2 regions of the Mesorhizobium sp. P2_B11 genome follow, and region 1 is predicted to be linked to the other one. Evidence: predicted binding sites of a transcription regulator. Region 1 holds the regulator's gene; the other holds the start of a gene.
What was found. The regulator PhoB, encoded in region 1, activates phosphate uptake and scavenging genes when phosphate is short. The targets are predictions, from matches to a motif close to TGTCATNNANCTGTCAT.
Positions count from the first base shown of each region.

Region 1 (15,164 bases):
TTCCCGGCGCCGAAATCGCAGTTCGTGCAAGGCGACGATGTCAAGCAGATGGTCGATCAGTGCCGCTACATCTGCGACGATGCCGGCGTCGACCTGTACACGCTCAGTGATCCAAGCCTTGAAACTGAAGAGATGGTCGCGCTCGATACGCGCAAACCTTACAAGGACCTCCCGGCGGCCTTCAAATACCGCGACGACGCGACTTTCAAAGCCTGTGACGTCAAGCGTTACTCCAGGCGTGTCGCCGAACTGAGAGCGCGCACGGTGACGCCAGCCAATATGAGCAACGCCATCATTCCCTTGCCATCGGCCAAGCCGGATCTCGGCACCGTTGCGCAAATCCCCCGGACCGAAGCCGATGCCCCGGAGGCTATCGGCGCTGCCCAGCAGCAATCGGTCGAAGCTTTCTCGCGGCCGGTCAGGATGGTCGGGCCGGCATTCTTCCCGGCGGACTGACCCGCGGGGCCGAAATTCCCTGTTTTATGCATGTCGCGATCCCAAAACCGGGTCACTTTAGGCGACATGCATCGGGAGCCTATTCGCAGACCATTTTGTAGCGCTTGCCGGGTTGGCTGACATTCTTGCAGGTGAGCGGGTCGGCCGGTTCGGAAGCCATCGCGGGCGGGCTGGATCTGACGTGCCGTCTCGGCGAAGCGATCGTTGTCGTGTGGCGGCGTACCGCCGGCCGGTACGGCTCCTGCGGCGGCGGCGTCGGAAACACGCCTGCCTGTGCCTGCATCTTGCTGGCCTCGGTCTGCGACGGGTCGCGATCCCAGACCCGCCTGATATCGAGCGGCCTCGGGATCACAACCGTGCCGTCATAGCTGCGCGCGCAGCCGCTGCTCGCAAGCAGCGTCAGCCCCAGGAAACAAGGCACGATCCAACCAGTCATCCGCAATACCCCTGCCGACTTATAGCCCGGCCGGGGTTCCGCCGACAACCGGCGGATTACCGCAGGGCAATGTGGGCTCTGGGCGCAGTCTGGATGCGTTATGGTTAGCGGATCATTAATGCTTCTCGGGCACATTCCGCCGGCGAACCGCTAAGGGGGTTCGGCCTTGGCTTTCGGGGTGGGAACGGGATGGCTGACGGGACTGTTGGAACACGCGGTGGACGCGGTTCCCGAAAAGGGGCTGTGAACGGCGAGGATACGTCCGTCGCGGCGTTACCCGAAGCGCTGCACGAACTGGTCGAGGCCGACGCCGACTGGGTCTGGGAGACCGACGCCGAACTGCGCTTTTCCTGGCTCTCGGAGAATTACCAGGCCGCTACCGGCATCGATCCCGCCAGCATTCTTGGCCGCTTCCGCTTCGATTTCCTCAAGCAGATGGCGCATGGCAATCGACACGCTGCCGCGCATCTGGAGGATCTGCAGGCGCATCGGCCGTTTCGCGATTTCGTCTATGAATTGAAGGGCGGCCGTCCTGGCTGCCGCTGGGTTTCGATCAGCGGCTCCCCACGGTTCGACGGCGAGGGCGAGTTTACCGGCTATCGCGGCATTGGCCGCAACGTCACGGCTCTGGCCGGCGCATTGGACGACCTTCGGCAGACCCAGAGCCGTCAGCCGGCGGCAGACGAAAGCACGCAGCATCTTGCCGATCTCGAGCGGACGATGGATGCCATGCATATGGGCGTCGTGCTGCTCGACGCCAAGCTCGACACGCTCATCGTCAACAAGGCCTATCGCGACCTCTCCAGGATTCCCGACGGCGCCGTCACCGTCGGCGCACCGTTCAGTCTCTTGATGGAGCTCAACCGCCGCAACGGCATCTATGGCGATCTCGATGAGCAGCAGTGGCAGCATTACCTCGCCACCCGCATCGAGGAGATCCGCGCCGGCTCGGTTGCGCCGCGCGAATTTCTCCATGCCAATGGCAGGACGATGATGTTCTCGGTGACGGCATTGTCCGGCGGCAAGCGGCTATTGACCTACTACGATGTCTCCGAGCTCAAGCGTCGCGACGCCGAGATCGAGAGTGCCAACGCCAAAATCACCGAGACCTTCGCCAATCTTCGCACGATGGTCGACCAGATGCCGATCGGCGTGCTTGTGCTCGATGCGGACATGCGCGCCGAGGTGATCAACCGCGCCTTCTATGATTTCTGGGAAATAGATCCCCGACGCGCCGGGATCGGCTGCGACTTCCGCGAGCTGATGCAGGCCAGCCGCGATATGGACCCCTACGGCGCGGACGACGCCGAATGGCAGGGCCACATCGCCGAGCGCGAAGCAGAAATCACGGCCGGTGTGGTGGGCTCCAGGCAATTGCCGCGCAATGACGGCCGTACGCTGATTGCATCGCTGGCGCCGCTCGCCGGCGGCAAAAGGCTGATCTCCTATGTCGACGTCACCGACATGAAGGACCGCCAGGCCGAACTCGCCGAGGCGCTGGAAAAATCGCGCCTTGCCGAGGCGGTGATCAACGCCGTCGAGGACCCGATTTTCGTCAAGGACGACAATCTGCGCTTCGTCTTCGTCAACGAGGCGTTCTCGGCGCTGTTCGGACAGACGCCGCAAGCGATGCTGGGCAGGCCCGGCGGTGACTTCATGCCGGGCAAGGATGCCGCGCTGTTCGAAGACAGCGAACGCGCCGTGCTGGCGACCGGCACGCCCTATGAGATCGAGGAGAATTTCGAGGTCGAGGGCGCCAGGCGCTCGCGCATCGTGCGCAAGAACCGCGTCGGCATGCCGAGTGGCCGCAACTATGTCGCCGGTTTCCTGTTCGACATCTCCGACATGAAGCGCCGCGAGACGGAAGCCGAAGACGCGCGCAAGACCCTCGCCACTGTACTGGAATCGCTGCCTGCGGCCGTCATCATCTACGACCGCGACGACAAGTTCGTCTTCGCCAACCGCAAGCTGCAGGATACGCTGCCGGCACTGGTGCCGGCATGGCAGCCCGGCAGCACCTTCCGCGACGCGCTGGAACTGGGACACTCGGTCGGCTATTTCCGATCGAGCGGCGATCCGGAGATCGACAGGCTCTATGACGGCGACCGCGAGGTCTGGCTCAAAGCCATCCTCGCCCGCTACCACTTGCCGAACACCTCCTACGAGCGCCTCAATCCGGACGGCCGCTGGTACCAGGTCTACGATATGCGCACCGAGGACGGTACGTTCATCGGCGTGCGCGTCGACATTTCGGAGATCAAAAGCCGCGAAAAGGCGCTGCAGGAAAGCATGCGTCAGATCGACCTGTTCCGCCACGTCATGGACGAACTTCCGGTCGCCGCCTTCATCAAGGCGCAGGATCTGAGCATGGAATTCGTCAACAAGGCCTGGTGCGCGCTGACCGGCATCCCCAAGGAGGAGGTTATCGGCCGGACCGATCTCCAGCTTTTCAACATCGACGACGCCGAAACCTACACCCGTGACGACACCGAGGTCGTCGTCACTGGCCGCGGTCGCGAGGTCGAGGAGCCCGTCACCCATCGCGACGGCACCGTGCGGCAATTGATGACCCGCAAGAGCCGCCTGGTGGCCCTCGACGGCTCGGTGCATCTGGTCGGCTCCAGCACCGACATCACCGACGTCAAGGCGCGCGAGCAGGCGCTGGAAGAGAGCATGCGCGAGAACGAGGTGTTCCGCAATCTCATCGACAATGTGCCGGTGTCGATCTACGCCAAGCGCTCGGACCTGCGCCAATTCTACGTCAACAAGGGTTGGTGCGACCTGACCGGCCTCAGCAAGGAAGAGGCGATCGGCAAGACCGACGTCGAGATCTTCGGGGCGGACGGCGAAGCCTTCGTCGCCGGTGATATGGCCGTGCTGCGCACCGGCGAGACGCAGGAGATCGAGGAGACGGTGACGCTTGCCGATGGCAATGTGCGTCACCAGTTCGCGCGCAAGGGCGCGATGATCGCCTCGGATGGTTCGCTCTATCTCATCGGATCGACCACCGACATCACCGAATTGAAGATGCGTGAGGCCGAGCTGCGCGAGGCGCGCCAGCGCGCCGTGCTCGCCGACCGCGCCAAGTCGGAATTCCTGGCCAATATGAGCCACGAGATCCGCACGCCGATGAACGGCGTGCTGGGCATGGCCGAGCTGCTCGCCAAATCCGACCTCGACCCCAAGCAGAAGACGTTCACCGACATCATCGTCAAGTCGGGCAACGCGCTGCTTACGATCATCAACGACATATTGGACTTCTCCAAGATCGATGCCGGCCAGCTCGTGCTCGACCCGGCGCCGTTCAACCTGCCCGAGGCGATCGAGGATGTGGCGACGTTGGTGTCGACCCGCGCCAAGGAGAAGGACCTCGAACTGATCGTGCGCGTCGAGCCGGGCCTGGAAAGCCTGTTCATCGGCGATGTCGGCCGCATCAGGCAGATCGTCACCAATCTGCTCGGCAATGCGGTGAAATTCACCGACGAAGGCCATGTGCTGGTCGATGTCACGGGGACAAGGGTTGTGGCCGGAACCAGGCTCACCATTTCGGTCACCGACACCGGCATCGGCATTCCGGAAGACAAGCTGAAGGCCGTCTTCGAAAAGTTCAATCAGGTCGATACCTCGTCGACCAGGCGCCATGAAGGCACCGGGCTCGGCCTTGCCATCACCTCGCGGCTGGTCGAGCTGATGGGCGGCGAGATCGGCGTCGAGAGCGCCGAGGGCAAGGGTTCGACCTTCTGGTTCACCGTCACGCTGCCCAGGGCCGGCCAGCAGACAGGGCAGCGCATCATGCCCGTCGACGTCACCGGCGCGCGGGTGCTGATCGTCGACGACAACGCCGTCAACCGCTCGATCCTGACCGAGCAGATGGTGTCATGGACGTTCGATTCCTGCGCCGCCGAAAGCGGTGCCGAAGGGCTGAAGGTGCTGGTCGCCGCGGCTGCCTATGGCGTGCCTGTCGACTGCGTCGTGCTCGACTACCAGATGCCGGGGATGAGCGGCGCCGAAATGGCGCGCATCGTGCGCAACACCGCAGGGCTGACCGACACGCCGATCATCATGCTGACGTCGGTCGACCAGTCGCTCGCCAACACCAGCTACCGCGACCTCGGCATCGATGCGCAGCTGATCAAGCCGGCGCGCTCCTCGGTGCTGCTGGAGACGCTGGTCGCGACCATCCAGCGCCATCGCCACAGCACGACAGGCGATGCGCCGGAGGCGGCAAGCGGCGCTTCCGGCCAGGCAATGGTACAGCCGCCGCCCGCGCGAGCGGCATCCGAGCGGGCGCAGCTGCATCCGCCGCCGGTTCGCGCCCGTGCCCGGGCAGGCGGCAACGAACGCGGGCTCGACATCCTCGTTGCCGAGGACAATGAGGTGAACCAGATGGTGTTCACCCAGATCCTCGGTGAAACCGGCTTCAGCTTCGAGATCGTCGGCAACGGCCGCAAGGCGCTCGACGCGTTTGGCCGGCTCAATCCGCGCATGATCCTGATGGATGTCTCGATGCCGGAGATGAACGGGCTCGAAGCCACGGCCGCGATTCGCCGGCTGGAGGAAGAGAGCGGCACGCATATCCCGATCGTCGGTGTCACCGCGCATGCCTTGAAGGGCGACCGCGAGCGCTGCCTGGAAGCCGGCATGGACGACTATCTGCCCAAGCCGATCAGTCCCAAGGCGCTGCTGGAAAAGGTCGAGCGTTGGGCCGGCATCGCGAGCGAAGCCCAACGCGACGCCGGCTAACTCATATTATTACCGGGATTCGGCAGCTCAGCGGCGTCCAGCGGTATGGTGCGATCGCACCATATCAAAGCTTGCGCCCATTCAGGAAAATGGCGGCAACAAAACCGCTCATTCAGTTACGGGCGGGAGCAAGCGACCGCCGACAAGAAACAGCGTCGAAATCTACCCCAACGGACCTGTTTTTGGCGATGGCTCGGCCAAGATACGCTCTGGCCACGGGCAACGCGCTTCCGTCCGGTTTTTCTTTCTCGGCATCGCAGCCTGCGATCCGCCGGGACAAATGCCGGCGCAAAATCCCGCAAGCTTATGATTCCAGCGGCAAACTGCGGCTCTCCCGGAGAGGCCGGCCGGCTGCGGCTTTCTGTGCGTCCATCCGACGTTACCGGGCTGACACGAAACTGTCATGCGACTGTAATAATCGAAGGCTATTGGCCTCAGCGGGCGCCGGCTGAAGAGGGCGCCGAGAGACCATCTTCCGAACAGGAGCAGGCCACATGAAGAAATTCCTCGTTACGGCATCGGCCGTGGCGGTAGCGTTCGCCGCATCGTCGGGCGTCGCCGCTGCACGCGACCAGATCCAGGTCGCCGGTTCGTCGACCGTGCTACCCTACGCCAAGATCGTCGCCGAGCAGTTCGGCGAAACCTTCACCAACTTCAAGACCCCGGTCGTCGAGTCCGGCGGCAGCGGCGCCGGCATCAAGGAATTCTGCAAGGGCGTCGGCGAAGACACCATCGACATCGCCAACTCCTCGCGTCCGATCAAGAAGGACGAGCTGAAGTCCTGCGCCGACGCCGGCGTGAAGGAAGTCCAGGAAGTCCGCATCGGCTATGACGGCATCGTTTTCGCCACCGACATCAAGGGCCCGGATTGGGCGCTGGTTCCCGCCGACATCTACAAGGCGCTGGCCGCCAAGCTGGTCGTCGACGGCAAGCTCGTCGACAATCCGAACACCAAGTGGAGCCAGGTCAACCCGAAGCTGCCCGACTGGGATATCGCCGCCTACATCCCCGGTGAAAAGCACGGCACCCGCGAAGTGTTCGAGACCAAGCTTCTCGACGCCGGCTGCGACAAGGCTGCTATCAAGGCCACCGGCATTGCCGACGACAAGGAAATCGGCAAGACCTGCATCGCCATCCGCAAGGACGGCAAGGCTGTCGACATCGACGGCGACTACACCGAGACGCTCGCCCGCATCGACTCCAACAAGACCGGCGTCGGCGTGTTCGGCCTCGCTTTCTACGAAAACAACGCCGACAAGCTGAAGGTCGCCACCGTGGAAGGCATCGTGCCTTCGACCGAGACGATCGCAACCGGCAAGTATCCGGTTTCGCGCCCGCTGTTCTTCTACGTCAAGAAGGCGCATCTCGGCGTCGTTCCCGGCCTCAAGGAATATGTCGAGTTCTTCCTTGACGACCAGATGATCGGCCCGGAAAGCCCGCTCGCCCAGTACGGCCTGGTGTCGGCTCCCGACGCAGAGCGTCAGAGCCAGCGCGACGCCTTCGCCGCCGGAAAGACGATGTAATCAGTCTATCGGATCAGGGCGCGGACCAAATCCGCGCCCTGATTTCGCCGCTTGCCGCAACGGCGGCGGCGATCTGAATTTTCCCTGGGGTGGGTGATGTCGTCCTTGCTCGTACTCGCCATAGTCATTGCCATCGGCGTGGTCGCCTTCGTGATCGGCCGCCAGCGCGCCGCGGCGCACGAAACCGGCAAGGTCAAGCCGCATTCGCGCGCCCACTATCACGGCTGGTGGGCCTTTCTGCTCGCCGTCCTGCCTGCTGTCCTGCTGCTCGCCGTCTGGGACATCGGCTCGTCCTTCTATCTTGACCGGCACATCCACGCCGCCCTGCCCGAGCGCACTGTCGACTCCAAGGTTGCCAGCGAAGCGCTCGACGCCAGCCTGGTGAAGAGCCTCGCCAAGGGCCTGCGCCGGCTTGATTCCGGTACGCCGCTTCCCGCCACGTTCGCTGAGTTGCAGCCGATGCTCGCCGCCAAGGGCGTGGCGCTGGCGACAGATACCCAGGACTACATGATCCCGATCGCGGTCGAGGCGAATGCCGTTCAGGACCGGCTTGGGCTGTTCGGCGCCGTCATCACCTTCGCTCTGTCGATCGCCGGCGCCTTCTACGCGCTGCGGCAGATCGCGCCGCGCGCCAGAGCGCGCAACAATGTCGAGCGGCTGATGCTGTGGGGGCTGCTTGCGGCCTCGACCATCGCCATCCTGACCACGGTCGGCATCGTGCTGTCGATGCTGTTCCAGACCATCACCTTCTTCGAAAGCGTGTCGCCGATGAGCTTCTTCTTCGGCACGGTGTGGGATCCGCGTTTCGCCGCTGCCGGTTCCGGTGGCAGCCAGGGCCAGTTCGGCCTGATCCCGCTGCTCGCCGGCACGCTCTACATCGCCGCCGTCGCTCTGCTGGTCGCAGTGCCGGTCGGGTTGATGTCGGCGGTCTACATGTCCGAATACGCCTCTCGCAGCGTGCGTTCGGTGGTCAAGCCGGCGCTGGAACTGCTGGCCGGCATCCCGACCATCGTCTACGGCATCTTCGCCGTGGTCACGCTCGGGCCGTTCCTGCGCGACCTGTCGGCGGCACTCACCGGCGGCTCCCCCTTCATCCAGGGCCAGAGCATCTTCACCGCCGGCCTGGTGATGGGCGTCATGCTGATCCCGGTCGTGTCCTCGCTGTCCGACGACATCATCACCGCGGTGCCGCGCGCCATGCGTGACGGCTCGCTCGGCCTGGGTGCTACGCGCTCCGAGACGATCAAGCGGGTGATCCTGCCGGCAGCACTTCCCGGCATTGTCGGCGCCATTCTGCTCACCGCCTCGCGTGCCATCGGCGAGACGATGATCGTCGTGCTGGCCGCCGGCGTCGCCGCCAACCTGACCGCCAATCCATTCGAGGCGATGACGACCATCACCGTCAAGATCGTCAACCAGCTGACCGGCGACCTTGAGTTCAACTCGCCGCAGACGCTCGTCGCTTTCGCGCTCGGTCTGACGCTGTTCGCGCTGACGCTGGTGATGAACATCGTCGCCCTCTACATCGTGCGCAAGTACCGGGAGCAGTACGAATGACCGACATTCCCCTGGACACGATGGCGGGCACTGTCGCGCGTCCGCGCCGCGACATCGGGCTGAAGGCGCGCTACGCCGCCGAACGCCGATTCCGCATCTATGGTGTGATTGCGATCTCGGTCGGCCTGGCGTTCCTGGCTATCATGCTGATCACCATCGTCTCGAAAGGCTACACCGCCTTCTGGCAGACGACGGTGACTTTGCCGATCACTTTCGACGAGAAAATCATCGACCCCTCGAACAAGCGCGCCACCGACCCGAGCGTACTGATCAAGGCGAACTATCCCAAGCTTGCCGACACTGCGCTGATGGCCAAACTCGGCATCGACCCCAACAACAAGCCGATGGTCATGAAGCTCAAGGGTTTCCTGTCGGAAGGCGCCCGTGTCCAGCTGCGCGACATCGTCGCCGCCGATCCCTCGGTGATCGGCACCACGCGCGACGTCAACATCCTGGCCGCGGCCAATCTCGACTCCGCCTTCAAGGGCCAGATCGACCTCAGCGTCGATGAGGCGCGCCGCAAGGTGTCCAACCAGCAGATCGACTGGATGACCAAGCTCAAGGCCGACGGCGTGATGGCCGAGCATTTCAACACCGGCCTGTTCACCTATGGCGCCTCCAGCCGGCCTGAGACGTCGGGCATGGGCGTGGCCATCATCGGCTCGTTCTATATGATGGTGATCGTGCTGCTTTTGGCGCTGCCGATCGGCGTCGCCGCCTCCATCTATCTCGAGGAATTCGCCAAGAAGAACCGCTTCACCGACCTGATCGAGGTCAACATCAACAATCTGGCGGCGGTGCCGTCGATCGTCTTTGGCCTGCTCGGGCTTGCCGTGTTCATCAACTTCCTCGGCATGCCGCGCTCCGCCGCCTTCGTCGGCGGCCTGGTGCTGACGCTGATGACGCTGCCGACCATCATCATCGCCACGCGCGCCGCCCTTGCCGCGGTGCCACCGTCGATCCGCTCGGCCGCACTCGGCCTTGGCGCCTCCAAGATGCAGATGGTGTTCCAGCACATACTGCCGCTGGCCGCTCCCGGCATCCTGACCGGAACCATTATCGGCCTGGCGCGTGCGCTGGGCGAGACAGCACCGCTGCTTCTGATCGGCATGGTCGCCTTTGTCGCCGACTATCCGAAGACGCCTTTCGATCCGGCAACCGCACTGCCGGTGCAGATATACATGTGGGCAAACGAGGCCGAACGCGCTTTTGTCGAGCGCATGTCCGGCGCCATCATCATCCTGCTCGTCTTCCTCATGGCCATGAACATCACCGCGATCGTGCTTCGGCGCCGGTTCGAGCGGCGCTGGTAGAAAAAAGGCAATTTGGTATGAACATCATGACCGAACAGTCCCTTGAAAACGCAGTGGGCGACAAAATGAACGCCAAGTCGAACGAAGTCATCAAGATGCGCGGCGACAAGGTCGGCGTGTTCTATGGCGAGAAGCAGGCGCTGTTCGACGTCAATCTCGACGTCCGCCTCAATCAGGTGACGGCGCTGATCGGCCCGTCCGGCTGCGGCAAGTCGACCTTCCTGCGCTGCCTCAACCGCATGAACGACACCATCGATTCGGCGCGGGTGACCGGCAAGATCACGCTCGACGAGGACGACATCTACGACAAGAACATCGACGTCGTTGAGCTCAGGGCCCGCGTCGGCATGGTGTTTCAGAAGCCCAACCCGTTCCCGAAGTCGATCTACGAGAACGTGGCCTACGGCCCGCGCATCCATGGCCTGGCCAAGCGCAAGTCCGACATGGACCAGATCGTCGAATCCAGCCTGAAGAAGGCGGCGATCTGGAACGAGGTCAAGGACCGCCTGCAGGAGCCCGGCACAGGCCTGTCTGGCGGCCAGCAGCAGCGCCTGTGCATCGCGCGCGCCATTGCCGTGTCGCCGGAAGTGATCCTGATGGACGAGCCCTGCTCGGCGCTCGACCCGATCGCGACCGCCCGCGTCGAGGAGCTGATCGACGAACTGCGCCAGAACTACACCATCGTCATCGTCACCCACTCGATGCAGCAGGCGGCGCGCGTGTCGCAGCGCACGGCGATGTTCCATCTCGGCTACCTGGTCGAGGAGGGCGCCACCGACAAGATGTTCACCAATCCCGACGACAAGCGCACCCAGGACTACATCACCGGCCGCTTCGGCTGAGCCGTCCAGCGGTTGAATTTTCAGGCACGAGGACCAGGATCATGGGTGAACATACCGTCGCCTCCTTCGATGAAGAACTGGGGCAGATCAGCAAGCTGATCCGCGACATGGGCGATCTCGCCGGCTCGATGGTCAGCGGCTCGACCAAGGCGCTGCTCAATTCGGACAATGCGCTGGCGCAGCGTGTGGTTTCGGACGACGCCATCATGGACGCGCGCCAGCGTGAACTCGACGACCGCGCCATCACGCTGATCGCCAAGCGCCAGCCGATGGCCAACGATCTGCGTGCAGTGGTCGGCTCGATCCGCATGGCCGGCGACCTTGAGCGCATCGGCGACCTGGCCAAGAACATCGCCAAGCGCGTCGGTACCGTCGGTTTGAGCGTCACGCCGCGCGACCTCTCGCATTCCATCGATGCAATGGCGCAGCTGGTGCTGATCCAGGTGCAAGGGGTGGTCGAGGAATATGCTGCCGCGGATGCGGCTGCGCTGGCGAAGCTCAGGAATGACGACGAGCGCATCGACGTCAAATACACGTCGGTGTTTCGTGAACTCTTGACCTACATGATGGAAGACCCGCGCAACATCACCGCCTGCACGCATCTGCTGTTCTGCGCCAAGAATCTGGAGCGCATCGGCGATCATGTCACCAACATCGCTGAAAATGCGTATTATGTGCTAACCGGCCAGCAACTCCCCGCCAATCGCCCGAAGCAGGACGAGACGGCGATGGCCACGTCGGCCTGACAAGGGTGAACTGCTGATGATTGCGCCACGCATCATGGTCGTGGAGGACGAGGAGCCGCTGGGCGTGCTTCTCCGCTACAACCTCGAATCCGAAGGCTACCAGGTCGAAGTGGTGACGCGCGGCGACGAGGCCGAAATCCGGCTGCAGGAAAACGTCCCCGACCTGCTGGTGCTCGACTGGATGGTGCCGGCGGTGTCCGGCATCGAGCTCTGCCGGCGGCTCAGGATGCGGCCGGAAACCGAACGGCTGCCGATCATCATGCTGACCGCGCGCGGCGAGGAGAGCGACCGCGTGCGCGGCCTGTCCACCGGCGCCGACGATTATCTGGTCAAGCCGTTCTCGACGCCGGAATTCATGGCGCGCGTGAAGGCGCTGCTGCGCCGCGCCAAGCCGGAAGTCCTGTCCAGCGTGCTCAAGGTCGGCGACATTGTGCTCGACCGTGAATCGCACCGCGTCTACCGCAAGAAGAGCGAGATCCGGCTCGGGCCGACCGAATTCCGCCTGCTCGAATTCATGATGCGCCACCCCGGCCGGGTGTTCTCGCGCAGCCAGCTGCTCGACAATGTCTGGGGCGAGACGATCTATATCGACGAGCGCACGGTCGACGTTCATGTCGGGCGCCTGCGCAAGGCGGTCAACAATGGCCGCATGCCGGATGTCATCCGCACCATCCGCGGCGCCGGCTACGCTATCCGGGAAGATTAGGCGCGCCGCGCCGTCGCCGGCCTCTCAGGCGACGTGCTTGCCGGTCTTCGCCTGAATCCCCGGCGCAAAAATCTCCTGGTCGACGAAGCCGAGCGCGCGCATGGCGCAGCCTTCGCGGATCAGCGGCAGTTCGTTGGGCTCGGTGTCGAAGGAGATCGACTTCGAGTGCTGGCCGCCGGCGGTCTGGGCGATGGCCTCGCGCAATGCCGGCTCGATCAGATCGAAGGCGGCGGCGCTGACGCCGACCATGGCGACAGGGGCGGGATCGATCAGGGCAAACAGGCTGCCAAGGCCGAAGCCGAGCGCCTCGCCGGCCTTGCGATAGGCCTCGCGCTCCGGGCCATCCGTCTCGCGGGCGCGTGCGGCCAGCGCCCGCATATCGGCATCGCCGACATCGACCGGTTCGGCATCCTCGCTCATCATCTTGGCGCTGCGCCAGATGGCGTAATTGCCGGCATAGGCCTCGACGCAGCCGCGCCGCCCGCAGCGGCAGAGCGCGCCGCCGGGACGGTGGATCATGTGGCCGAACTCGCCGCCGGACGAATGGGTGCCGGTGAACAGCTCGCCCTTGAGCACCAGCCCCATGCCGATGCCGTGCGAGAGCAGGATGGCGATGAAATCGTCGCGGTAGCGCTCGGGTTGGCGCCATTGCAACGCCACCGCCATCATGTTGCAGTCGTTCTCCATGGTGGCCGGAATGCCGAACTCCGCTTCCAATATGTCGGCAAAGCCAATGTCGGTCAGCGGCGTGATCGGCGACCATAGCATGGCGCGCGCATGCGAATCGGTGATGCCCTGGATGCCCATGGCAATGCGCGCGACGCTCTGCACATCGAGGTCGGGATCCTCGAGCCGCCGGCGTACGATTGCCGTACATTCGCCGATCAGCTCGTCGCGCGGCATGGTCAGCGTGTCCAGCCGGCGCTGTTCCTCGGCGACCACCTGGCCGGCATAGTCGATGACGGTGACGGAGAGGAAGTTCAGCGACAGCACCACGGTCATCACCGCCGCTGCCTCCGGGTTGAGGCCAAGGCCGACCTGCGGCCTGCCGCGCTTCAGCGCGCCGGTCTCGCCGGGCTTGCTCTCGGCCAGGATGCCTTCCGCAATCAAATCCGAGGAGATAGCCGATATGGTCGAGTGGCTGAGACCGGTGGTCGCCGCAATCTCGGTCCGCGACGGCTGGCCGGCCCGGCGCACGGCCGAAATCACCATCGCACGGTTGCGACGGCGCAAATCGTCGTGGCGGATTCCAACCGACATCTTTTATCTTCCTCCCGGTCCTCCTCGCGCCTCAATGATAGTGGAGGCATTTGGCGGCACCAGCCAAATATTGGCAGAAGCCGGCCGTGCTGTCATTGTTTATTGCGAGTCTCGAAAAAATTCGTTGAGGCCATCAGATTCCATCAGAATCGATGTTGACAGCGCCCCGCCGTTGGACCAGTATTTTTTCGAGGCTCGAAAAAATGGAGCCTCTGTGTGCCGGCCTTCGGGCCAGTTTTGTCGCGCCGTGCGCGGCGCAGGGAGGATTATCATGAACAGATTTGCAGCCGCCATGCTGGCGGGTGTCGCCATGTCGCTGACGCTGGTGTCGGTCGCGCAGGCGAAGGACAAGGTCATCGGCGTGTCGTGGTCGAACTTCCAGGAAGAGCGCTGGAAGACCGACGAAGCGGCGATGAAGGCCGCGATCGAAGCTGCCGGCGACAAGTACATTTCCGCCGACGCGCAGTCCAATCCGGGTAAGCAGCTGACCGACGTCGAGAGCCTGATCTCGCAGGGCGCCAACTCGCTGATCATCCTGGCGCAGGACGCCTCGGCCATCGGCCCGGCAGTGCAGAAGGCGCTGGACGAAGGCATTCCGGTCGTCGGCTATGACCGCCTGATCGAGAACAAGGACGTCTTCTATCTGACCTTCGACAACAAGGAAGTCGGCCGCATGCAGGCCCGCGAAGTGTTCAAAGCCAAGCCGGAAGGCAACTACGTCTTCATCAAGGGCTCGGGCTCTGATCCGAATGCCGACTTCCTGTTCTCGGGCTCGATGGAAGTGCTCAAGGAAGCCATCGACTCGGGCAAGATCAAGAATGTCGGCGAGGCCTACACGGACGGCTGGCTGCCCGCCAACGCCCAGAAGAACATGGAACAGTTCCTGACCGCCAATGACAACAAGGTCGATGCGGTGGTCGCGGCCAATGATGGCACCGCCGGCGGCGTCGTCGCCGCGCTGACGGCGCAGGGTCTTGCCGGAACCGTTCCGGTCTCGGGCCAGGACGGCGACCATGCCGCTCTGAACCGCATCGCGCTCGGCACGCAGACTGTGTCGGTGTGGAAGGATGCGCGCGAACTCGGCAAGAACGCCGCCGAGATCGCCTCGCAGCTCGCCGACGGCAAGAAGACCGGCGACATCGCCGGCGCCAAGGACTTCACCACGCCTGGCGGCAACACCGTCAAATCGCTGTTCCTCACCCCGGTCGCGATCACCAAGGACAACCTCAACGTTGTCATCGATGCCGGCTGGATCAAGAAGGACGAAGTCTGCACGGGCGTCGCCGCCGGCAGCGTCGCGGCCTGCAACTAAGCTTGGCTTGTTTCCCTTCGATATCGACGCCGCGGCTTGGAGCGGTTCAGTGATTGATCACTGAACCGCTCCGGTTTCTTTATCTTGCGCAATTCCGGACGGAAAACCGCTACGCACTTTTCCTGGAATTGCTTCAAAGCCGCGGCGTTTTCTCAACAAGATTTGTGTTTCCGCCATAGGCGGCTAACTTCTAGGCTGTGGTCCGGCATCCGCGTCAGACGGCAAGCCGCTGGGAGGACATCATGACCGACACGACCTCGACTTCGCAGG
Region 1 is NZ_JBFUDF010000002.1:688,239-703,402, forward strand. It holds gene AC1DYJ_RS07750 (DUF2865 domain-containing protein) at 1-456, shown strand, start outside; gene AC1DYJ_RS07755 (hypothetical protein) at 536-892, opposite strand; gene AC1DYJ_RS07760 (PAS domain-containing hybrid sensor histidine kinase/response regulator) at 1,082-5,635, shown strand; gene AC1DYJ_RS07765 (substrate-binding domain-containing protein) at 6,130-7,158, shown strand; gene pstC (phosphate ABC transporter permease subunit PstC) at 7,255-8,715, shown strand; gene pstA (phosphate ABC transporter permease PstA) at 8,712-10,028, shown strand; gene pstB (phosphate ABC transporter ATP-binding protein PstB) at 10,046-10,870, shown strand; gene phoU (phosphate signaling complex protein PhoU) at 10,912-11,616, shown strand; gene phoB (phosphate regulon transcriptional regulator PhoB) at 11,633-12,322, shown strand; gene AC1DYJ_RS07795 (ROK family protein) at 12,347-13,582, opposite strand; gene xylF (D-xylose ABC transporter substrate-binding protein) at 13,854-14,894, shown strand; gene AC1DYJ_RS07805 (sugar ABC transporter permease) at 15,137-15,164, shown strand, end outside.

Region 2 (15,164 bases), 350 kb from region 1:
ACCGGCGCCGTCCACATCTTGAAAGCAAGGTAAGCCAGATAGGCGACGCCAACCCATTTCACGACCACGAAGGCGAAGTGAAAAGTCTGCGCAACGACGGCCAGTCCGAACACCGCCAGCGACAGCCAGATGCCCTCGCCAATCCACATGGCGAGCAGGAACGGAAACACATCGCGGAAACCCTTGGAGATGACGCGCGCGACGAGTGCTGCGATCGACGGACCAGGCGAGCCTGCGGCGACGAACAAAGCGGCGGCGAAGATGAGCAGCGAGGTGAGGTGCATGGCCGAGGGTCTCTAGCTGAGAAGGTCTGTTCAACTTTGACGTTAGCGCAGTTGCTCCCGCGACGGTAGCACCGGCGGGGCGGAACTCTCCTTTGGGCGGCGAACTGGGCTGGAACTCGACCAGCATTCCCTCCAAAATAGGAGGATGCTCCAACCCGTTTAGATCTAACTCGCGGAGCAGAGTGTCTATTGCGACCGTACAGACATAGCTATAGTCGCAACGAAGAATTTTGCTGGGCAGGGCAGATGGCGACGAAGCAACCGATTGCGTTTCTCAGCTACGTGCGATCAGACGATGACCACGATTCTGGTCGAATAACCGAGCTACGCCAACGCCTCGAGGGTGAGGTCAAGATACAGACTGGCGAAGACTTTCCGATCTTTCAGGATCGCAATGATATTAAATGGGGTCAGGTCTGGAAGGAACGAATCGAGACCACGATTCTGGACATCACCTTTCTGATCCCGATCGTCACACCGACCTACTTTAGAAGCGAGATGTGCCGAAAAGAGTTTGAGACCTTCCTTATCCGTGAAAACGCACTAGGTGAGGATCGGCTTATCTTGCCCATCTACTATGTACAAACGAAGCAGCTGGAAGCCGGCTTCCTTGTGGGGACGGACCCAATTGCCGACGTATTGAAGACACGCAACTGGGCCGATTGGCGTCAGTACCGATTTGATCCACTTAGCACCCTATCGCCGGAATGGCTTCAACCATTGGAACGGCGATGGATGAACTGCGTGAAGTTCTGAGAGTTGCAACAGCGAAACCTACGGCAGAAAGAATCCTTCCGTCGCCTCCAAGTCCACCGTCTGAAATACAAATGACCAAATACTCCCCAGTAGTGGAGGCAGCAAGAGAGCAAAAGGATGAAAATTCACAGTTGACGGACATAAGATCCATGACTTACTTCGCTTATACCACTATATTTGATGAACTAATTACCCCTACTACGATCTCTGAGCCGTCAGACACTCTTAAACTCCAATCTTTACTCCTAGTAAGATCAAGAATTCAGCTTAAAGCTCATGATTCAGCGATAAAAGCCGCAGAGCATCTGCTCGGATCAATGCCCGACCGGACCAAGATCGCAATCACAATTTTGATCGACAACTCCGGGAGCATGCGCGGGAACAAAATAAGCACTGTCGCTACCTGGATTTCGATAGTCAGCAATGTGCTCCAAAAGGTGGAAATCCCGCACGAGATTCTAGGCTTCACCACCCGAGCATGGAAGGGAGGACAATCACGCGAGCTTTGGCTCAAGGACGGCAAGCCGCGGTCACCAGGTAGATTGAATGACGTCAGATATCTTCTGTACAAAGAGTACAGGAATTCATTCCAAGAGAGTTTACCAAACTTTGCAATCATGTTACGCGAAGGGCTTTTAAAAGAAAATATTGACGGAGAAGCGCTACTTTTAGCCCGCTCTCGTATATTAGAACAGACCGCTAACAGAAGAATTGTTCTTGTCATAAGCGACGGAGCTCCAGTAGATGACTCAACACTTTCTGAGAATGACCCTAGAATACTCGATGACCATCTCATGACGACCACTAAATGGATTAGAGATCAGGGAGACATCGAATTATTTGGTGCAGGTATAGGGCATGATGTTTCGAGATACTATGACAGAGCCAGCTTTACCCTAGAAGAGGAAGGCTTTGGAACACAGTTGCTAGGCTCGGTTGTGCGAGCGATCACTCAGGACGATACATTGGCAGCAAGATTTGATCCACCAACGCCAAAACCTCCAAAGGGCAAAGGATTAGCCAAGAGGGCAATGAGGACGACAAAAGTCGATCCGCTACGGTAGTGATGCGAACGAAGTGGCTTGTCGGTTCGACATCTCATCGCTAGAAAACCTGCCGCGAAACAATTTTCGAGCTTGATTTTGCCTCAGTAACCGCCGGTCTCGCCAACTCCCCTGATCACACTGGCAGGGCGCCGCATTAGCGGTGTCTGCTTTATTTTCATGTGTTCCTCAGGCGGCGGTTCGAGACCGGTTTGGCACTGCTGAACCGCTGTCGCGTGGCCCCGCCCGTGACACCTGACTTCCTGAAATAGCTAGCTCTCGCCACGCCGTGCCCGCATGGGCATCTCGACATTGCCGGCCTGAAGAACTTCCGCATTGGAAGGTTTCTCGGCTTGTCTCAACATCTCGCTATTCGCTGGACGGTCGCGCCCGGCACCGCACCTCGGCCTCTGATCAACTGCAACCGTTGCGGCACGGTGAAAGCCTATCGCTGCAGCGACAAATTCCGCGTCAACGCCAATGGCAAGCGCATCGACGTCTGGCTGATCTATCGTTGCGTCGACTGCGACAATTCCTGGAATTTCGGCATTTTCGAACGCTGCAACCGCCGTGACATCGAACCGGCGCTGCTTGCAGCCCTTGAAAGCAACGATCCGGCCCTCGCCCGCCGCCACGCCTTCGATGTCGTGACGTTGCGAAGCCGGGTCGGACGCGTAGAGGAATTTTCCGATGTCGCCGTTCACAAGCAGATGATCTACGAGGGAAGCGCAACCGCGCTCGAACTCAGGCTCGCGCTCGAAATGCCGACATCGCTGCGGCTCGACTGGCTGCTCGCCGGTGAACTCGGCATCTCGCGGTCGAGGCTTCAGGCGCTGGAGGAGAAGCGATTGCTGGTCGTCACCCCCGACGGCGCCAAGGCTCTGCGCAAGCCGGCCCGCCACGGCACCACCGTGCGAATTGATCTCGCCGGCGAAGCTGACCGGGAAGCCATCATCTCTACGGCCAGCGGATAAACGAAAAGGGGCGAAGCATGTTGGTGCTTCGCCCCGTTCCAAATCTGCAAAATCAGATGATTACGCCGCGCCGACCACTTTCGCCGACTTCTCGAAGCGCTTGCGCTCGTTCGGGTCGAGATAGAGCTTGCGCAGGCGGATGGTCTTCGGCGTCACCTCGACCAGTTCGTCGTCCTGGATCCAGGCCAGCGCGCGCTCCAGCGTCATGCGGATCGGCGGCGTCAGCTTCACCGCCTCATCCTTGCCGGCGGCGCGGATGTTGGTCAGCTTCTTGCCCTTCAGCACGTTCACTTCGAGGTCGTTGTCACGGCTATGGATGCCGATGATCATGCCCTGATAGACCTTGACGCCCGGGTCGATGACCATCGGGCCGCGGTCTTCCAGGTTCCACATGGCGTAGGCGACGGACTCGCCCTGCTCGTTGGAGATCAGCACGCCATTGGTGCGGCCGGGCAATTCGCCCTTGTAGGCCTCGTAGGCGTGGAACAGGCGGTTCATCACGGCGGTGCCGCGCGTGTCGGTCAACAGTTCCGACTGGTAGCCGATCAGGCCGCGCGTCGGTGCGTGGAAGACGATGCGCTGGCGGTTGCCGCCGGAGGGGCGGAGTTCAACCATCTCGGCCTTGCGTTCCGACATTTTCTGCACGACGACGCCGGCATGCTCCTCGTCGACGTCGATGACGACTTCCTCGACCGGTTCCAGCAATTCGCCGTCCTCGCCCTTCTGCATGACGACGCGCGGACGCGACACGGCGATTTCGAAGCCTTCGCGGCGCATCGTCTCGATCAGCACGGCCAGCTGCAATTCGCCGCGGCCGGAGACGAAGAACGAATCCTTATCCGGCGATTCCTCGATCTTCAGCGCGACATTGCCTTCGGCTTCGCGCAGCAGGCGATCGCGGATGACGCGGCTGGTGACCTTGTCGCCTTCGGTACCGGCGAGCGGCGAATCGTTGACCAGGAAGGACATGGTGACGGTCGGCGGATCGATCGGCTGCGCATGCAGCGGCTCGGTCACTGACAGATCGCAGAACGTATCGGCGACGGTGCCTTTCGACAGGCCGGCAATGGCGACGATGTCGCCCGCCTGCGCTTCGTCGATCGGCTGGCGCTCGAGGCCGCGGAAGGCGAGGATTTTGGAAATACGTCCGGTTTCGATCTGGGTGCCGTCATGGTGCAGCACCTTGACGGCCATGTTGGACTTCAGCGTGCCGCTCTCGATGCGACCGGTGATGATGCGGCCGAGGAAGGGGTTGGCTTCCAGGATGGTGCCGATCATGCGGAACGGGCCGGGATGAACGGTCGGCTCCGGCACATGCTTGATGACGAGGTCGAACAGCGGCGCAAGCTGCTGATCCTTGGGGCCTTCGGGGTTCTCCGAAACCCAGCCATCGCGACCCGAACCGTAGAGGATCGGGAAGTCGAGCTGTTCGTCAGTGGCGTCGAGTGCGGCAAACAGGTCGAACACCTCGTTGACCACCTCGACATGCCGGGCGTCCGGACGGTCGATCTTGTTGATGACGACGATCGGCTTCAGGCCGACCTTGAGCGCCTTGCCGACGACGAACTTGGTCTGCGGCATCGGGCCCTCGGCGGCGTCGACCAGCACGATGGCCGAATCCACCATCGACAGGATGCGCTCGACCTCACCGCCGAAATCGGCGTGGCCGGGTGTGTCAACGATGTTGATGCGGGTATCCTTCCAGTCGACCGAGGTCGCCTTGGCCAGGATGGTGATGCCGCGTTCCTTTTCGAGGTCGTTGGAATCCATGGCGCGCTCGGCGACGCGCTGATTGTCACGGAAGGAGCCGGATTGCCGGAGCAACTGGTCGACGAGGGTGGTTTTTCCATGGTCGACGTGCGCGATGATCGCGATATTACGAATTTTCATGTTGTGGTCTCGGGAGCGTTGCAGGCAGCAGGCCAAAAGGCGCCGCCTCTTTCGGTTGCGCGGCTCATACAGGGTTTTTCGCAATTGCGAAAGAGGAGGCGCATCACCAAATACTCATCAAATCTTAAGCATCTCGGTGTGAGATGGTTTTGTTAACCAAGGCGGGAACCTTTAGGGGCCCGGGCAGTTCGAAATTCATGACCGACAAACTCAACCGATTTTGGCCACTCATCGCTTCGGTCGCATTCGCTGCCCTGCTGGCGGCCAATGCCGCCCAATCGGCCGCGACGCTGAAGGAAGCCAATCCCGCTTCGTCGTCCGACCAGACGGCCGAGCAGATGTTTGCCGACGCCCCTGACGGCGTCGACCCCGTGGTCACCGGCCCGGTCAGCGCCTCCTTCAAGCAGAGGCAGCAGGTAGCCGGCTGCGACAGCGCGGTTTGGCCAAAGATTCCAACGGCTTGCTATCCGGATTGACCGTCGCTCTGCCACAGGCGTAGCGATCCTTCACACCCCCCTCTGCCCTGCCGGGCATCTCCCCCGCAAGGGGGGAGATCAGATGCCGCGTTGGCTTTCGCCAATCTCCAACGAGGAAGAAACGGCGCTAGCGCCAAAACTGCCAATCTCCCCCCTTGCGGGGGAGATGTCCGGCAGGACAGAGGGGGGTGCCTCGCACCAACCTATCTGCCTACGCCGAGCGCACCGGATCGAGCGTCACCTTGTAAAGCTCGTTGTCGTCGCGATCCATCAGCCGCACCGTCAGCTGCTCGGTCGCGCCTGAAATATCCACCAGCCCGAAGAACTGCAGGCCGGCTGAGGGCGGCAGGTTTTGGCCCTGTTCGGCGGTCGGCGCCTTGATGAATTTCAATTCCGGCCCGAAGGTCATGTCGAAATCATTGGGGCCGAAGGTGCCGGCGTGGATCGGGCCGGAGACGAATTCCCAGAACGGGTTGAAGTCCTGGAACTGCGCCTTGTCGGGGTTGTAGTAGTGCGCGGCCGTGTAGTGCACGTCGGCTGTCAGCCACACCGTGTTGGTGATGCCGGCGTTCTTGATGTAGCGCAGCAGGTCGGCGATCTCGAGTTCGCGGCCCTTCGGCAGACCATTGTCGCCATTGCTGACCGCTTCCGCGCCGACCTTCTTGGCGCCGTCATCCCAGACGACGAGGCCGAGCGGCATGTCGGCGGCGATGATCTTCCAGGTCGCCTTGGAATTGGCCAGCTCGCGCTTCAGCCATTTCGTCTGCTGTTCGCCGAGCATGCGCGATTCCGGCGTCATCGTGTCCTGCATGTCCGGGCCATTCGGGCCGCGATAGGAGCGCATGTCGAGGAAGAACGCGTCGAGCAGCGGCCCGTGGGATATCTTGCGGTAGACGCGGCCGGGTTCCGACGGTTCGTAGCGGATCGTCGTCATCTCATGGAAGGCGCGCGCCGCACGCGCTGCCAGCACATGGATGGACTTTTCGGTGTAACGGCTGTCGGCGCTCAGATTCTTCGAATCCGACCAGTTGTTCAGCACCTCGTGATCGTCCCACTGGTAGAAGGTCGGGCAGATGGCGCTCAGAGCGAGGACGTTCTTGTCCATCATGTTGTACTTCCACTGGTCGCGGTACTCGTCCAGCGTCTCGGCGACCTTACGCTTGCCGTCGATGAGGACGACGTTCTTCCATTTGCCGCCGCCGGGCAGGTCGACCTCATCCTTCATGGCGCCATCGGCATAGATCGTGTCACCGGAATGCAGGAAGAAGTCAGGCGTGTGCTTGGCAATGGTGGCGTAGGTCTTCATGCCGGTCTCGTCGATGCCCCAGCCCTGGCCGGCGGTGTCGCCCGACCAGGCGAACTTGATGTCGCGCTTCGAGGCGGGTGCGGTACGGAAGCGGCCGACGATCGGCTCGGAAACGACATTGATGTCGGCGAGATCGGCCGCCGTCATGCGGTAGAAGATGTCCTGGTCGGAAGCGAGGTCGGTGAGCAGCCGCTTGACCGTAAAGTCGCTGGCCGGCGAGGTATCGAGCGGCGCCAGCCGGGTGGCGTTGGCGAAATTCTCCGTCGACGACACCTCGAACATGACGCGCGAGGGACGATCGGTGCGCGTCCACACCATGCCGCTCGAGGCATCGACATCGCCGGACTGGACGCCATGGGTGAAGGCCGGGCGCTGGCTGGCGCGCGAATAATAGGGCAAAGCGAGGCCCGATGCGCCGAGCAGACCGGCCGCACTCGCCGATGTGACGAAGGCGCGGCGGGTCAACGAGATCTTGTTCATGGCTGTCTCCTGATGGCTTGAACGTCCGCCACCAGCGTCCAGCCTCAATGTTTCATCCGCATCTCGGAAAGATGAAGTTTTGATAACAACCAACAGACAGCAACGCCCTCGAAGGCGTTTAGAGATTCAGGTCAGGCCGCGCCGAAAATGGTTGATCACGAGAACCGGAGCGGAGCGTACTTTTCGTACGTGAGCACCGGAAGCGCAGGGATCAGCCATTTGCAGGCCGGCCTCACCTGAATATCGATACGCCTCAAGCCGCCTGCGGTTCCGGATCGAAAGCCGGCTTGCTGGTATTGATCAGCAGCGACAGACACGCCGCCACAATCGCCGTCATGCCGGCGATCAGGAAGGCCAGTTCGTAATTGCCCTGCAATTCCCGCATGGTGCCGCCGAAGGCAGCGGCAGCGGCGGCGCCGACCTGGTGTCCGGCGACGATCCAGCCGAAGACGATCGGACCGCTGCGGTCGCCGAAGGCTTCGTTGGCCAGCCGCAGTGTCGGCGGCACGGTGGCGATCCAGTCGAGACCGTAGAGCACGGCGAAGATGATCAGGCTGGTCGCCGAGAAGCCGGAATAGGGCAGATAGATCAGCGCCAGGCCGCGAATGCCGTAGTAGACGCCGAGCAGCTTGCGCGGGTCGAAACGGTCGGTAAGCCAGCCCGACAAGGTCGTGCCGATCAGGTCGAATATGCCCATCAGCGACAAAAGGCCGGCCGCCTGCACCTCACCGATGCCCATATCGCCGCAGAACGAGATCAGGTGCGTGCCGACCAGCCCGTTGGTGGTGAAGCCGCAGATGAAGAAGGTGGCGAACAGATACCAGAAGACGCGAGTGCCGGCGGCGCGGCGCAGCGTGTTCAGCGTGTGCGCGAGGAAGTTGCCTTGCGATGCCGGCGATACCGGCGGCACGTCATCGGCCTCGGCGCCATAGCGCACCATGCCGATCGAAGCCGGGCGCTCCGGCACCAGCAACCAGACCAGCGGCAGAAGACAGGCGGTGGCGACAGAGACAGCGATGGCGACCGGCTGCCAGCCGCCAGACTGGGCGAGCGAGGCGAGCAGCGGCAAAAACACCAGCAGGCCGGTGGCGCTGGAGGCCGACATCAGCCCCATGACGAGACCGCGATTGGTCTTGAACCAGCGATTGACGATGGTGGCGCCAAGCACGGTGGCGACAGCGCCCGAGCCGATGCCGGAAAACACGCCCCAGGTGAGGAACAGATGCCAGGGCTCGGTCATCAGCAGGCTGAGCGCGGTCGAGCCCGACATGATCACCAGCGAGGCGAGCAGCGTGCGGCGCAGGCCGATCCGCTCCATCAGCGCGGCGGCAAACGGCCCGGTCAGGCCGTAGAGGAAAATGCCGATAGCGGCGGCAATCGAAACGGTATCGCGCCCCCAGCCGAAGCTCTTATCCAGCGGCAGCATCATCACGGAGGGGGCCGAACGCAGACCGGCTGCGATCAGCAGGCAGAGGAAGATGACGCCGACCACGACGAAAGCGTAGCGCTGGCCAAAGGGACGGGATTGAGCTATCATGTTACTGACCGGTACGTTGCAGGGTGGAGGTATGTATACGTACCGATCGGTAACACGTCAATCGAGTCATGCCATGCCTACTGACAAAAATATTGAACTGAGCATCAGCGGCGATCATGCATCTGCGCCGCCGAAGGCTGCCAAGAAGATCCTCGACGTCGCCTACGACCTGTTCTACCGGCGCGGCATCAGGGCGATCGGTGTCGACGAGATCGTCAAGCGCGCCGGCGTCACCAAACCCAGCCTGTACCGCAGCTTTCCGTCAAAGGATGAGTTGGCCGCTTCGTATCTCAGGCAGTATGACCGTGAGTATTGGGAGCGTTTCGACGAAGCCGTGGCCGCCCATCCCGGCGATCCGCGCGCGCAGCTCAAGGCCTTTTTTACCCGCATCGGCAAGCGCACGCAGACGCCGGACTATCGTGGCTGCGGCATGACCAACGCGGCGGTGGAATACCCCGAACACGGCCACCCGGCGCGTGTCGTCAGCGAGGACAACAAGCAGGAACTGCGCCGCCGCCTGCGCGCCATGGCGGCCGCAATGGGCGCGCAAGATCCCGACACGCTCGGCGACGGTATGCTGCTCCTGATCGAAGGCGCCTATATCAGCGGCCAGCTCTTCGGTCTCGGCGGCCCAGCGGCATCGGTCGCTCGCAACGCCGACCTGCTGATCGAAGCAAGCTTGAAGAAATAGCGCTAGGCGATAGGCTGCGGCGGCTCGAAACGGAGTTGTCCGCCATGCGTGTGCTTCTGGTCCCGCTTGCCCTCGCCGCCCTGTGCCACGTCGCCCGTGCCGACGGCATATCCAGCGTCTACACCGATCTCGACTCGCAAAAGGATTGCGTGACCTATGCGCAGTCCGAGGAAGGCGACGGCGACTGGGCCGAACTCGCCTGTTCCGGCTATCGCGGCTATCCCGTGCTGATCGCCTATGACGATGCCCGAGAATCGCTGTTTTACGGATTTCCGCCCGGCGGCGACATGACTTCGGTTTGGGAGAGCTTTTCCGGCTTCAACTCGTCCGGCGCCAAGGTCGAATGGCGCATCGAGACTAAGGGCGACGTCGTCGTTCCCTTCGCCGCCATCCACCGCCGCTCGATCAGCAATCCCGAGGATGAGAACAAGCCGACCGAAGTGCTGCTCGTCGCCAAGGTCGCCCAGATGGATGCCCGCGACGGCTGCACCGTCGGCCTGGTGCTCGCCACCGGCAACCCGCAAGCCAACGACCAGGCGCGCAAGCTGGCCGACGAAAAGGCCAGGACGTTTGCCTGCGGTAAGGACAGACACACCGTCATCGGCAAGGTGCCGGCCTTTGGTAGGGTGGATAATTAGGCGCGTCAGCGCGAGGCACCCCCCTCTGCCCTGCCGGGCATCTCCCCCTCAAGGGGGGGAGATTGGCAGCTTCGCTGGCGGCACTTTTTCTTTCGGCGCTGAAAATTGACGAAAGCCGTGGCGACATCCGATCTCCCCCCTTGAGGGGGAGATGGCCGGCAGGCCAGAGGGGGGTGCCTCGCGCCAGTGTTTTGAAGATACCACCGCTTCGCCCGAAGGAAGCGAGGCCCAGCGTCGCCTACTTCGACGCCTTCGCCCGCGCGATGGCGTCGACGATCATCTTCTTGGCGTATTTGGAATCGTGCCAGCCTTCGATCTTGACCCATTTGCCGGGTTCGAGATCCTTGTAGTGCTCGAAGAAGTGCTGCACCTGCTGGCGGGTGATGTCGGGCAGCTGCGTGTATTCGGTGACGTTTTCGTAGCGCAGCGTCAGCTTGGGCGACGGCACGGCGATGATCTTCTCGTCCTGGCCGGCATTGTCTTCCATGATCAGGACGCCGATCGGCCGCACATTGATGACGCAGCCCGGCACCAACGCGCGGGTATTGCAGACCAGCACGTCGATCGGGTCGCCATCGCCCGACAGCGTGTGCGGCACGAAGCCGTAATTGCCGGGATAGCGCATCGAGGTGTGCAGGAAGCGGTCGACGAACAGCGTGCCGGCCTCCTTGTCCATCTCGTACTTGATCGGCTCGCCGCCGATCGGCACTTCGATGATGACGTTGACGTCGTCAGGCGGGTTCTTTCCGCTGGCAATGGCTTCAATGCGCATGGCTCAAATCCCTCTCTCGATTTTAGAGATCGATAGCGGGCGAAGCGCAAGCGCGCAATGCGGCGATTGGTACGCAGCGCTCACGGAAGCGCACAGTTTGTGAATGGGCTGTAACCGAGGTGGTGCTGGTTATTCCCAGACGAAGGCGACCTTCTTCAGCGCCCTCTGCTCGAAAACCTCCACGCCCTCAGCGACGTCGCGGCCACCGGCGCCGGCATAAAAGGCGAGCGCGTTCTGGTTGTCTTCCAGCGCCCACACCACCATGCCTTTCAGCCCGTGGTCGGCAAGCCGTGCTCGCGCCGCCTTGAACAGCCGGCTGCCGAGCCCGATGCCCTGATATTCCGGACGCAGATAAAGCTCGTAGATCTCGCCCTGCTGCCTGAGTTCGCGAGCGCGGTTCTTGCCGATCGTGGCGTAGCCGGCAATGGTGCCGCCGATCTCGACCACCAGCACGGTGGCGGCACGGCGGATGGCGTTCGCCCACCAGTCGGCGCCGCGACGGTTGATCATCGAGGTCAGCGAGCGATGCGGGATGATGCCGGAATAGGCGCCCTCCCAGGCCTGCTGATGCACGTCGGCAATGGCGCCGGCGTCGCGCGGTTCGGCTTTCCTGATGTCGATGCTCAGCGTATTCATGATTTGTTAACCATAAACCCGCATCGGCCATTTGCAAGAGTCGAGGCCAGCCCGCCAACCGCTTTCTCACAGCCGATCACGACACCTGCTGACATCAGGCAAAGCCTGCCTGAAAACGCGCTCAGCCGAGGCGGTCAGCCGTCCGTCTGGATAGTGCTTGCGGCTCAGATCTCGACCAGATGGTCGTCAAGCTCATTGGTATCGCCCGATGTAACCGGGAAATGCTCGGCCAGCACCGCGCCGACCTGCTCGATCGCCTTGACGAAGCCGTCGGCGAGCCGGTCGTCGCCGGCATGCTGGGTAAGGTCGCGGATAACGCCGTCCCAGACATGCTGGCCGACCTTGCTGTTGATGCCCGCGTCGGCGACCACCTCGGCATAGCGCTCGGCGATCGACACGAACACCAGCACACCGGTGCGCGCCGTGGTGCGATGGACATTGCGGGCGAGGAATTGCCGGAGCGCATTGTCATGCGCAGCCTTATAGCGCTGACGGCGTGGCACCAGATGAATGCGCAAGGCAGGCAGCGCCCACAACAGAATGAGCACCGATGCCAGTGCCAGAAGCTGCGCGAGCACGAAATGCGGCAGCCGGATCGACAGCCACCAGGCTTCCAGCCCATAGGCGACGGCGAGGCTGACGATCAGCATGCCGGCCATCGCCATGAAGGCGGCGGTAAAGAAATAGCCGTCGCTGGCATGCGCGACGACGCAGTAGATCTCGCCGTCGGTTTTCGATTCGGCGGCGCGGATCGCGCCGGCGATGCGCTCATGGTCCTGCGGGCTGATCGGTCGTGTTGCCATCTTCTCTCACCAGCTCCCTGAAGATCCGCCGCCGCCGGACGAACCGCCGCCGCCTGAAAACCCGCCGCCGCTGCTCGAGCCAGACGACCAGCTGCTGCCCGAACTTCCTGATGACCAGCCACTGCCCGACGACCAGCCCGACGACGAACTTGTTGTCCAGCTGCTGCCCGATGACGACCCGCTCGGCCCCTGGCCATAGCGAAAGGTCATGCCCAGCCATTTATACACGCCCGGCGACAGCTTGGTGCCGAAGATCGGCGGCAGGAATGCCATCGCCAGGCCGCCGAAGAACATCGTCCCCCACAGGATCAGGAAGATCGCGACGATGGGATCGATGGGCGTGCCGTGGTCGGCCGGGTTGCGCTTGCCGCGCGCTTCCAGCTCTTCCGGATTGCCTTGCAGCACCATGATCATGTCGTTAACGGCTTTGGCAATGCCGCCGGAGAAATCGCCGGCGCGGAAGGCCGGCACCATATCGTTTTCGATGATCAGCTTGGTGTGCAGGTCGGTCAGCGTGCCTTCCAGCCCGTAGCCGACCTCGATGCGCATCTTGTGGTCGTTCTTGGCCACCAGCAAAAGCACGCCATTGTTCTCGCCGGCCTGGCCGAGCTTCCAGAACCGAAACAGCCGGTTGGCGTAGGGTTCGATCTCCTCACCGTCGAGACTGTTGATGGTGGCGACGACGATCTGGTCGGAGCCTTTGGCCTCGAAATCGGCGAGCCTTTGGGTGAGCGCCGCCTCGGTTCCCGCATCGATGATGTCGGCATTGTCGACGATGCGGCCAGTGAGTGCGGGCAACTCCGCGGCAAAGGCGGCGAACAGCATTGCGATCATCGCCAACAAGGCGATGCCGATCGTCGCGGCTGCACGGCCGGGTTCTGGAGGATTGAAGACGCGTCCTGTCATGCGGTCACCAGCTCGCCTCAAGTGCCATGACTGTCCTCGATCACCATGATCATGTCGTCGACGGCTTTGGAAATACCGCCGGAGAAATCGCCGGCGCGGAAGGCCGGCACCATGTCGTTTTCGATGATCCGGGTAGCGTGCTGGTTGGTCAACGCGCCCTCCAGCCCATAGCCGACCTCGATGCGCATCTTGCGGTCGCCCCTCGCCACCAGCAGAAGCACACCATTGTTCTTGCCGGCCTGGCCGAGCTTCCAGAAATTGAACAGCCGGGTGGCGTAGGGTTCGATTTCTTCGCCGTCGAGACTTGGAATGGTCGCGACGACAATCTGGTCGGAGCCTTTTGTCTCGAAATCCGCCAGCTTCTGCGTCAGCGCCGCCTCGGTCGCGGCATCGATCATGTCGGCATTGTCGACGACGCGCCCGGTGAGTGCGGGCAGGTCTGCTGCCAGCGCCGCGAAGCCGACGAACAACACGGACAAGCCCAGCAAGACAGCGCCGGTCGTCGTGACGAGACGGCCATGCCAGGAGTTGATGATGCGAGCGGCCATGTCACCAGCTCCCCGACGAGCCGCCACCGCCGGACGAACCGCCACCGCCGGAAAAGCCGCCGCCACCGCTTGAGCCCGACGACCACCCGCCACCCGAACTGCCCGAAGACCAGCCGCTGCTGGATGACCGCTTGTGTGGCTCGAATGTCATGCCCAGCCAGCGGTAGCGGCCGGGGCCGAGTTTCTTGCCGAAGATCGGCGGCAGGATGGAGGCGGCCATGCTGCCGAAGAATATGACCGCCCAGATGGTTATGAAGACGCCAAAGAACAGATTGTCCATGTCGATGGGCGGCTGCTCGTTGCGCTTTCCGCGCGCCTCCAGTTCCTCCGGATTGCCTTCCAGCACCATCACCATGTCGTCGACGGCTTTGGAAATGCCGCCGGAGAAATCGCCGGCGCGGAAGGCCGGCACCATGTCGTTTTCGATGATCAGCTTGGTGTGCAGGTCGGTCAGCGTGCCTTCCAGGCCGTAGCCGACCTCGATGCGCATCTTGCGATCGTTCGGCGCCACCAAAAGCAGCACGCCATTGTTTTCCTTTGCCTGGCCAAGTTTCCAGAACCGGAACAGCCGGTTGGCGTAGGGTTCGATCTCCTCGCCATCGAGACTGGGGATGGTGGCGACGACGATCTGATCGGACCCTTTGGCCTCGAGGGCGGCAAGTTTTTGGGTGAGTGCGGCTTTGGTGCCGGCATCGATGATGCCGGCATTGTCGACGACACGGCCGGTCAGCGCCGGGAGATCGGCAGCGAAGGCGGTGAGGGGAAGGAAGAGGATGCTGGCAAGAAGGCAAAGAAGGGTGAGGTAAGCGCGAGGCCCCCCTCTCTGTCCTGCCGGACATCTCCCCCTCAAGGGGGGAGATTGGCAGTTTCGAGCGCGTCGCTCATCCTTTTGCGTCGGTGATTGGCGAAGGCCAGCGTGACGTCCAATCTCCCCCCTTGAGGGGGAGATGTCCGGCAGGACAGAGAGGGGTGTTTGCACGCCAGCAGTCCGTCTTTTCGCGGGATTGTCTTGCGACGACAGTCGCCGTTCACCCGCCCTGCTTCGTGCCGAAATCGACCTTCGGCGGCTGCATCTTGTCTTCGTCGACGGTGAAATTGGCGAAGGGCTCGTTGCTGCGGAACCAGAAGGTTGCCCACAGCACCGACGGGAAGGTCTTCAGCGTCAGATTGTAGTCCTTCACCGCCAGGATGTAGTCGCGCCGCGCCACCGCGATGCGGTTTTCGGTGCCTTCGAGCTGCGCCTGCAGCGCCAGGAAATTCTGGTTGGCCTTGAGGTCGGGATAGGCCTCCGACACCGCAATCAGCCGCGACAGCGCGCTGGTCAGCCCTGACTGGGCATCCTGGAACTTCTTCAGCGCTTCGGGATCCTTCAGCGTTTCCGGCGTCACCGTGATCTGCGTCGCCTTGGCGCGCGCCTCGACCAC
Region 2 is NZ_JBFUDF010000002.1:336,840-352,003, reverse strand. It holds gene AC1DYJ_RS06100 (LysE family translocator) at 1-284, opposite strand, end outside; gene AC1DYJ_RS06095 (toll/interleukin-1 receptor domain-containing protein) at 531-1,040, shown strand; gene AC1DYJ_RS06090 (cobaltochelatase CobT-related protein) at 1,016-2,104, shown strand; gene AC1DYJ_RS06085 (DUF1062 domain-containing protein) at 2,437-3,057, shown strand; gene typA (translational GTPase TypA) at 3,118-4,947, opposite strand; gene AC1DYJ_RS06075 (hypothetical protein) at 5,145-5,423, shown strand; gene AC1DYJ_RS06070 (alkaline phosphatase D family protein) at 5,635-7,209, opposite strand; gene AC1DYJ_RS06065 (MFS transporter) at 7,463-8,746, opposite strand; gene AC1DYJ_RS06060 (TetR/AcrR family transcriptional regulator) at 8,820-9,437, shown strand; gene AC1DYJ_RS06055 (hypothetical protein) at 9,482-10,075, shown strand; gene ppa (inorganic diphosphatase) at 10,314-10,847, opposite strand; gene AC1DYJ_RS06045 (GNAT family N-acetyltransferase) at 10,977-11,483, opposite strand; gene AC1DYJ_RS06040 (TPM domain-containing protein) at 11,648-12,286, opposite strand; gene AC1DYJ_RS06035 (TPM domain-containing protein) at 12,293-13,192, opposite strand; partial or broken gene AC1DYJ_RS06030 (TPM domain-containing protein) at 13,228-13,740, opposite strand; gene AC1DYJ_RS06025 (TPM domain-containing protein) at 13,742-14,590, opposite strand; gene AC1DYJ_RS06020 (LemA family protein) at 14,769-15,164, opposite strand, start outside.
Region 2: AC1DYJ_RS06070 (alkaline phosphatase D family protein) is a predicted target of PhoB. The motif match lies at 7,281-7,297, and genes of this name have one in related genera.